DNA from 2 places in the Bacillus sp. 11C genome. Region 1 is predicted to be linked to the other one. Evidence: predicted binding sites of a transcription regulator. Region 1 holds the regulator's gene; the other holds the start of a gene.

Region 1 (4,647 bases):
CGGTTTTGCCTTGACTTCCATTCGGTCAAGCTGCTTTCGGCGGCTTTGCGCTCTTTTTGTGGTAGAGGCTCTTGCCAGATTTCGGTCTACGAAGTCCTGGAGCTTTGCGATTTCATCCTGCTGCTTTTCATACACTTTAAGATCTTTTTCATATTGCACGGCTTTTTGGTCGAGATAAGCGCTGTAGTTGCCGTGATACTTTTTACTTTCAGCTCTAGATACCTCGTATACTTGGTTTACCACTTTGTCCAAAAAGTAGCGGTCATGAGAAACGATGAGAATGGCGCCTGAATAGCCCTGCAAATAATGTTCAAGCCAGGTTAGTGTATCAATATCGAGATGGTTTGTCGGCTCATCAAGAATGAGCAAATCAGGCTGTGTTAACAGAAGCTTGCCTAGGGCCAGTCTTGTTTTCTGGCCTCCGCTGAGGCTTTGCACCTGTGTAGAATCGTCAAAATGGCTGAAGCCGAGGCCATGCAGCACAGATCTGACATCCGCTTCATATTGATAGCCGCCTTTATCTTTGAAATCCTGCTGAAGCCGGTCATAGGTTTTCATGATGCTTTCCAATTCATCCGGATCAGCTGCCGCCATTTTTTCTTCCATAGCCCGCATTTCCTTTTCCATTGCTTTTAAGTGGTCAAAAACAGTCAGCAGCTCTTCTTTTATGGTAAGCTTAGAATCCAAGCCCGTATGCTGGGCGAGATATCCCATTGTAATATCTTTCGGTTTAATGACTTCGCCCTTTTCATACGATAGCTGGCCTGCGATAATTTTAAGCAACGTGGATTTTCCCGCGCCATTTCTACCTACAATGGCGATGCGATCACGATTTCTGACTTCCAGCTTTATATTGTTTAAAATAGTATCAGCACCAAATGATTTGGACAGCTGATTAACTTGTAAGATCATCATATTATTTCACCTCTGCTATAATAAGTTAAGTGTAGCTTATGAATCAGAAGTCAGCAAACAATACATTGGCCGAATAAGACATAGAGAAGAAAATAGTGTATGATCTTTTTAAGGAGAGTTTTAATATGAATGGATTTTCTCATTTTAATGAACAGGGAAGAGCCCAGATGGTGGATATAAGCGAAAAATCTTCGACTGTCCGTACTGCGGCGGCTGTTTCAAGCGTACACATGAAGAATGAAGTGTACGAGAAAATACAAAGTCACGATATCGGCAAAGGAGATGTACTGGCTGTTGCACAAGTGGCAGGCATTATGGCCGCAAAGCAAACGTCCAATATCATTCCGATGTGCCATCCGCTTTCACTGAGCGGAGTAGATATATCGTTTGACTGGAAAATAAAAGAAAAAGAAGTTATACTTCATATAAAAGCACAGGTCAAAACGAAAGGGAGTACAGGTGTGGAAATGGAAGCGCTCACTTCTGCATCGGTGTGCGCTCTTACCGTTTACGATATGTGCAAGGCCCTTGATAAGGGGATGGTCATCGGCCCTACTTTCTTGCTGGAAAAGACAGGCGGGAAAAACGGTGACTTTAAGAGAGAACTATCCGAGTATAATTTGGAGGACCAAAAATGAATAAGGATCAATCAAAAATTCCGCAGGCGACGGCAAAAAGGCTGCCGCTTTACTATCGCTTTTTAAAGAATCTGCATGCGTCAGGAAAACAGCGTGTATCTTCCGCTGAACTCAGTGATGCCGTAAAGGTTGATTCTGCCACGATTCGCAGGGATTTTTCCTATTTTGGAGCTCTTGGCAAAAAAGGATATGGATATAACGTGGATTATTTGCTGTCTTTTTTCCGCAAAACGCTTGATCAGGATGAGATGACAGACGTCATCTTGATTGGTGTCGGGAACTTGGGAACGGCATTTCTTCACTATAATTTCACAAAAAATAATAACACAAAAATTTCTATGGCTTTTGACATAAATGAGAGTAAAATAGGAACTGAGGTAGGCGGCGTGCCCGTCTATAACCTTAATGACCTTGAACAGTACGTAAAAAATGAATCAGTTGCCATTCTAACAGTGCCAGCAGTTGCTGCTCAGCCTATTACAGACAGATTAGTCGCGTTAGGAATCAAGGGTATTCTTAACTTTACGCCGGCCCGCTTGAATGTGCCGGAACACATTCGAATTCATCATATAGATTTAGCTGTAGAGCTTCAATCACTGGTTTATTTCTTGAAGCATTATTCAGTTTTGGAGGAAATCGAATAGAGGGAAAGGAGGAGCCCACATATGCCGATCGGTCCTGGAAGCCTTGCTGTTATCGCAATCGTTGCTTTAATTATCTTCGGTCCTAAAAAGCTGCCTGAACTGGGGAAAGCAGCGGGAGACACACTTCGTGAATTCAAAAACGCTACTAAAGGATTAACGAGTGATGAAGAGGAAAAAAAGAAAGAAGATCAGTAGGTTAGGGTGACACGAATGAATGTGAATCAAATGTCGCTGCTGGAGCATATTGCTGAGCTTCGAAAACGATTGCTGGTTGTGGCGCTGGCGTTTGTCGTTTTTTTCATCGCGGGATTTTTCTTAGCGAAGCCGATTATTGTGTATCTGCAAAAAACAGATGAAGCGAAGGAGCTTACGCTTAACGCGTTTAACCTGACAGATCCGCTTTTTGTGTTTATGCAGTTTGCGTTTATCATAGGCATTGTTCTGACCTCCCCGGTTATTCTTTATCAGCTTTGGGCTTTTGTGAGTCCAGGCCTCTATGAGAAAGAGCGAAAAGTAACGCTCGGTTACATTCCGATCTCTGTTTTGTTGTTTTTAGCGGGCTTATCTTTTTCGTATTATATTTTATTTCCTTTTGTTGTTGATTTTATGAAGCGAATCTCTCAGGACTTGAATGTCAATCAGGTGATCGGAATTAATGAGTATTTTCATTTTCTTCTGCAGCTGACAATTCCGTTCGGACTGTTGTTCCAAATGCCGGTCATTCTCATGTTTTTGACCAGGCTTGGAATTGTGACACCCATGTTCTTAGCGAAAATCAGAAAGTATGCGTATTTTGCGCTGCTTGTGATCGCTGCCCTGATTACTCCTCCTGAGCTTTTGTCTCATATGATGGTCACTGTTCCGCTGTTGATTTTATATGAAATCAGTATTTTTATATCGAAGGCCGCCTATCGGAAAGCGCAGAAAAGCAGCGCTTCCGATCAGGACGTGTCTTCCGGGCAATAATAAAAAAATCCATTTCTCATACGGAGAAATGGATTTTCTTTATTTCTGGTTCTTTTTGATTTTAAATGAAAAGGCGAACATCTTAAATGAAATGCTGATGTTGTAAGCGGCGAACACCATCAGCAGGATGGAGTAAAATGACCACATGCTGCCTGGCGAGCTTGCGGCAAGATAAGTAAAGATGCACCCTACGGCAAAATAGATCATTCCCCAAACTACCGGGTTTCTCATAGAAATAATCCTCCAATAATCAATTGCATTTGTGTGCTTTGCTGTTCAAGGTACTTCTGAACAGGTTCAAGCTGCATGATAACGACAAATGTATTCATCATGACATGGGCGAAAATCGGCACCCATATCCGTTTTGTCCTCGCATACAAGAAGGCAAAGGTAAAGCCCATAGCTGTATAAAGAAGAAGATGCTTCAAATCAGCGTGAACAATACCGAAAATAATCGAGCTAAGCAGTCCTGCAAAAAAGAAATTCGTTTTTTCGTAAAGCGCCCCGAAAATGATTTTTCTGAAGAGGATTTCTTCTAATATAGGCCCGACGATAGAAGAAACGATAATCATGAACGGGACTGCCTGAATGACTTTAAGAATGGCTTGTGTATTTTCTGATTCTCTTCCGATGCCGAATATATAATATTCAATAGAGCCTGCTATTCCTTGAGAGAAGAGGGCAATGAAAAAACCGGCTATCGCCCATAGGATAGAAAGCCCGACGGAGTCTTTCCGGCCGTTTCGCAACGTTGTCTTCGGAACCGTTCTCAGAATAAGCAGAACGACAATGAGACAGGCGATAAAGCTGATGACGGACCATAATCCTTGTGCGTGCAGCATGTTTTCCTTGGTAGGCTGTCCTCCGGCATAACCGAATCTAAAGAACAAGGGAATCGCAATTATGTAGGAAAACTGCATAATGATATATGTCAAAATAATAAACCAATACTGTTTTCTCAAATGGTATGTACTCCTTTGTTAAATGGGTTTCGTTGTCTACAGCTATTGTAACATAATCAGAACGGGGGTGAAAAAGCTAAGGGATAAGGGTGCTGAAAAGAATCATGTAAGCGTGAAAATTTTTTTATCTTATCACTTGAAATTGGAAGTGAGATTCTTTATTATAAGAATTGTGTTAGCACTCTTTAGTGTTGAGTGCTAAAATTACATATTCATACTATTGAGGAGGTTATTACATTGTTAAAGCCATTAGGTGATCGCGTTGTCATTGAACTCGTAGAATCTGAAGAAAAAACTGCCAGCGGAATTGTGTTGCCGGATTCTGCAAAAGAAAAACCGCAAGAAGGCAAAATCGTGGCAGCTGGTTCAGGTCGCGTGTTAGAAAGCGGAGAGCGCGTTGCTTTAGAAGTAAAAGAGGGCGACCGCATTATCTTCTCAAAATACGCAGGTACTGAAGTGAAATACGAAGGTACTGAATACTTAATCTTACGTGAAAGCGACATTTTAGCTGTTATCGGCTAA
Region 2 (4,647 bases), on a different contig from region 1:
AACAGGACTGACAAACGGGAACAAGTCTCCTGTTTTCGCCAGTGCTAACCCAATTGAAGAGCTGAGCCCTGCGAAGTTGGCCAGATTGGCAAACCCCATCACAAAGCAGATCGTCATAATCGGCACCCACAGCTCTTTTCCTGTCTCCTTCATGGACGCAAAGGCATCCCGACAAGAGAAATTTTTGCTGAACAGGCCTGTCACGATGACCGCCGCTAAAATCGCTGTACCAGTAGCTGACAGCAGATCGACTTTAAAGACTGCATCTAACGGCGTGGCGGATGGCGCAATTGGCGGCATTTTCATCATTTGCTGATGCAGAAAAGGCATTTTAAAAAGAAGCGTTGTTTGATACAACAGTCCGCCTTCTTGAAAAAGCGCTTTGAAGGCAGGAAGGCTCCAGATTGTGATCGCCGCAGTTAAGATGTAGAAAGGAGACCACGCTTTCGCAATGTCAGCGGTACTGTATGCCTTATTCTCACCAGCCTCGCCGGCTCCTTCCTCCCGGTAAATCTCTTTCGGCTGCCATTTGCGAAGGAAGAGCGCAAGCCCGCCCATGCTGAATAAGGCCGCCAAGATGTTTGCTAATTCCGGCCCGAGCACCGCCATTGTCAGTGTCTGAACCGCTGTATACAGCCCGCTTACAACCAATAGGGCAGGCCAAGTCTGTTTGATTCCCTTCATTCGGTCTAATAGGAAGACAAGCAGAAACGGAATCAAAAATGAGATCATCGGCAGTGTCCACATCAATGTCCGTGACAGCTCAAGAGCGGACAAATCACCAATCTGCGCCCCTGTGATCACAGGAATCCCAATCGCCCCAAAGGCTCCAGAGGCTGCGTTCGCAATCAAGCAGAGCGCCGCCGCTTTTAACGGTTTAAAACCAAGTTCGACAAGCAGCGCCGCACTAATCGCAATCGGAACACCAAAACCGGCCGCGCCTTCCAAAAACGCGTTAAAACAAAAACCAATTAATAATAGCTGTAACCTTTGGTCAGGCGAAATGCCGGCAATGCTGGAACGAATAATAGTGAATTTCCCGGTTTTCACTGCGATTTTATACAGCCACACCGCCATCAGGACGATATAGCCAATCGGCCACAGCCCGCTTCCGATTCCCAGCAAAACGGAAGAAATCGCTTTTTCTACCGGCATATGAAATGCCAAAACGGAGACGATGAAACTGACGGCTAAGGTAAGAAATGCCGCGAGAATGCCTTTCATTTTAAAAACAGTTAAAGCTAAGAGAAAAAAGAGAATTGGAGTGAGCGCCACAAGTGCGCTCACATACTCGTTTCCAAACGGATCATACAGCTGCTCAACCATTGACAATCAGCCCTTTACTCTATAGTTGCGATTAGTTGACCTTTAGTTCTGCAAAATGAGGTTTTAAAATGTTTTTGAGAACGCCGGCGCTGTGAAGAAACTGTTCTTTTTCTTTCTCATTTAAGTTCAGCTCAGTGATGCCTGCAATTCCTCCGCGGTTGACGACAGCCGGAACGCCGATGTACACGTCATCTGTGCCGTATTGTCCGTCCAGATATGTGCTGACAGTTAAAATGCTGTTTTCATTATGAAGAATGGCTTTTGTAATGCGGGCAAGACTCATCGCAACACCGTAATAAGTCGCGCCTTTTTTCTCAATGATATGGTAAGCGGCGTTTTTCACGTCATTTACGATCTGGTCAAGCTCCTCTTGTTTATATGCATTATTTTTCTTAACAAGTTCACTAACCGGCATACCGCCGATATTCGCGTGGCTCCAGACAGGAAGCTCTGTGTCGCCGTGCTCACCGATAATATGTGCGTGCACGTTTTGAGGCGCTGCGCCAAAGTATTCGCTCAGCATGTAACGGAATCTAGCAGAATCCAGAGTTGTGCCGCTTCCGATCACTCGCTCTTTTGGCAGGCCGCTGAATTTCCATGTCGCGTAAGTCAGAATATCAACCGGATTTGTCGCGATTAAGAAAATGCCGTCAAATCCGCTCGCCATCACTTCACTGACGATTCCTTTAAAAATCTTTAAGTTTTTTTCGACTAATTCAAGGCGTGTCTCACCAGGTTTTTGGTTTGCTCCGGCGCAGATGCAGACAATATCAGCATCCTTGCAGTCTTCATATGTTCCGAAAGATGTTTTGACCGGTTGCGGCGCAAACGCCTTTCCGTGGTTTAAATCCATCACATCGCCCATTGCTTTTTCTTTATTTAAATCAATGACCACAAGCTCATCTGTGATCGCTTGGTTTATTAACGCAAATGCATAACTGCTTCCAACAAAACCCGCTCCGATTAAAGCTACTTTATTTACATGTTTGTTCATCATTAATCATCCTTCCAAGGGTTGTTTTTCTTCGGTGTTTATTTGTGAAGTATTTCACATTTATATTGTGCAACATTTCACAAACTTTTGCAAGAGAAAAGATTTGTCTGATTTATGAACAAAAAAGAAACCATCTATGATGGTTTCTATGAGATTTTTCTCTTCCCTCAATAAGGAAGAGAACCGCTTAACCCAGAGTTGTTATATAAACCGTTTTGCACATAATCAAAGCCAGGCTGGTTTTGGCCAGGCACTTGGGCGCTGCCATTATTAAAAATCACTTTGGCGTTCGTTGTATCCGTATCCGCAGGAAGCGTCAGCGTGTAAATTCCATCCGCATTCTTGGTCATTGCTTTTCCCGGCCAAGATCCGGTCAACTCTATTGCGCGGCCTCCATCATCTTTATAGATATAAGCATTTACTTGGCCCCAATGATTTGGATTTTGATAGCCGATGATCTTGGCTGAAGACGGGTTTTTTTTGACAAACGTGTATTCTTGGGTCCTCGTTACACCATCACTGTTCGTTCCTTTTAACGTAATGGTGTATGTTGTACCAAATGGAGCTCCTTTTCCGATTGTTAATTGGTCTCCATCCTTAAACGCTGTCTCTTGCCCATTATTGATTTGATACACGGCTTTTGCTGTATTCGTATCTGAACGCAGGGTGATCGCCAGCTGATCATTGAAAGAATGTGTGACCCCTGTTTTATAATTCTCAAGGAAGACATGAGGCGCATATGCGATATCGTCAGGATAAATAACAACCACAGATCTGGCATTGATCGTGCCCGTCAGTTTACCATTCGTTACTTGAAATGAACCGTCTCCAGCTTTATTATCATAGCTGCCATCAGGTAATTTTGTTGACGTATTGATGGTGACAGAAGATGAACCTGCATTTGCCAGCACAAGGCCATGTGAGCCGCGCTGATTCATAAATATCTGATTGTTGCCATTCGGATTCGAGAGCTCCTCAGGCTGTCCATCCATCACATTGTGAAATGTATTGACCGCAACGATAGCCTGATCTTCAAATAAACCACTCCCTCGATCGCCGATCTGGCTTTTCCCCGGGAATCTTACCCCATTTCCGCCGCCCTCGGGTCTGGAAAAGAAGAGAGGCGTACTGCCTGAGCGGGAAGCAATCACCGCCCAGCCTAAACGAATATCGTCATCGCTCATCCATGTTGACTCTTCCTCATCATTGGCATACGTATCATGCGATTCCACCCATGTGACTAACTTGTCCGCAGACACATCAGACGCATAATGGGAAATATTCGACACGCTCAGATTACGGTTTCTTAAAGCAGACCTCATGGAATGTCCATAGTTAGATGCTGTTACGTTCATATAATTCGCATATGCAGCATCTCTGGAGGCACTATCTTGCAGGATTTCTCCGTATTGGAACTCGGCAGATGTATTTGTGATATTCGGCCAAAATGGACTGCCGTAATTCCCGTCATCCGGCAGTTCTATATGTTTGGCGGCGTCAAAGCGAAATCCGTCTGCGCCGTCATTTAATGCTCGTTCTAAGAAACGTTTCAGATAGGACTGTACTTGTGTATTTTGTGTATTCCAATCATACAGCCCGAGCAATGAATTCTGCGTGACATCCCATCGATCGGACCAGTTTTTAATTTGTGTGTTTCCATGTGTCCAATTTGGAATACTCTTAATCTCGTTAGAAATCGCAGCATAGTCACTGGTGGTATGATTGATCACTGCGTCAACAATGACCTTTACGCCATATTCTTCAGCAGCAGCGCACATTTCTTTAAATTCTTGTTCAGTACCTAAGTAACGGTTGCCAATTTGGTACGATGTCGGCTGATACAGCCAGTACCAGTTCGACATGCTTTTGTCTCCTTGGTTCCCTTCCTTTACTTGGTTAATCGGAGACGTCTGAATGGCTGTATATCCTGCATCATGAATATCCTTCATATTGTGTTTTAACGTATTGAACGACCAATTCCAAGCATGAAGTATGGTTCCGTCTTTGATCGTTGGCGCTGTAAGCTCATTCGATTTGTCCGCTGTTTCAGCATTCGCAGCCGCCGGTTCTGCCAGAACCAAATGAAACAGCAGAAAAAATCCAGCGAATAACGGCAGTAAAGAGGTTTTGAATCGTTTTTCAAACATTATTGACACTCCTTATTTAATTATTAAAGACTTAATGCGGAGTCAAACATCCCTCTTACTTCATTCTTCCGCTTCCTCCTTTCAAACTGATGTGAAGACTGGAGAATTTTGTTAACGCTTACATTTTAAATTATCACAATCACTCTATCAAAACAACTTAGTAGAGTGAATTCAAATCCA

What was found. Region 1 encodes Rex, which represses fermentation and respiration genes when NADH is low (regulators of the CRP and FNR family bind a similar motif). Its sites were predicted from a motif close to TTGTGAAATATTTCACAA; they were not measured.
Region 2: ACY3LV_RS04050 (L-lactate dehydrogenase) is a predicted target of Rex. The motif match lies at 2,363-2,380, and genes of this name have one in related genera.

What each region holds. Positions count from the first base shown of each region.
Region 1 is NZ_JBUPVZ010000009.1:5,133-9,779, forward strand. It holds gene ACY3LV_RS13655 (ABC-F family ATP-binding cassette domain-containing protein) at 1-915, opposite strand, end outside; gene moaC (cyclic pyranopterin monophosphate synthase MoaC) at 1,041-1,553, shown strand; gene ACY3LV_RS13665 (redox-sensing transcriptional repressor Rex) at 1,550-2,197, shown strand; gene tatAY (sec-independent protein translocase protein TatAY) at 2,219-2,392, shown strand; gene tatC (twin-arginine translocase subunit TatC) at 2,399-3,163, shown strand; gene ACY3LV_RS13680 (YdiK family protein) at 3,203-3,394, opposite strand; gene ACY3LV_RS13685 (type II CAAX endopeptidase family protein) at 3,391-4,125, opposite strand; gene groES (co-chaperone GroES) at 4,363-4,647, shown strand.
Region 2 is NZ_JBUPVZ010000002.1:279,448-284,094, forward strand. It holds gene ACY3LV_RS04045 (L-lactate permease) at 1-1,326, opposite strand, end outside; gene ACY3LV_RS04050 (L-lactate dehydrogenase) at 1,358-2,323, opposite strand; gene amyE (alpha-amylase) at 2,488-4,467, opposite strand; partial or broken gene ACY3LV_RS04060 (DUF6773 family protein) at 4,639-4,647, opposite strand, start outside.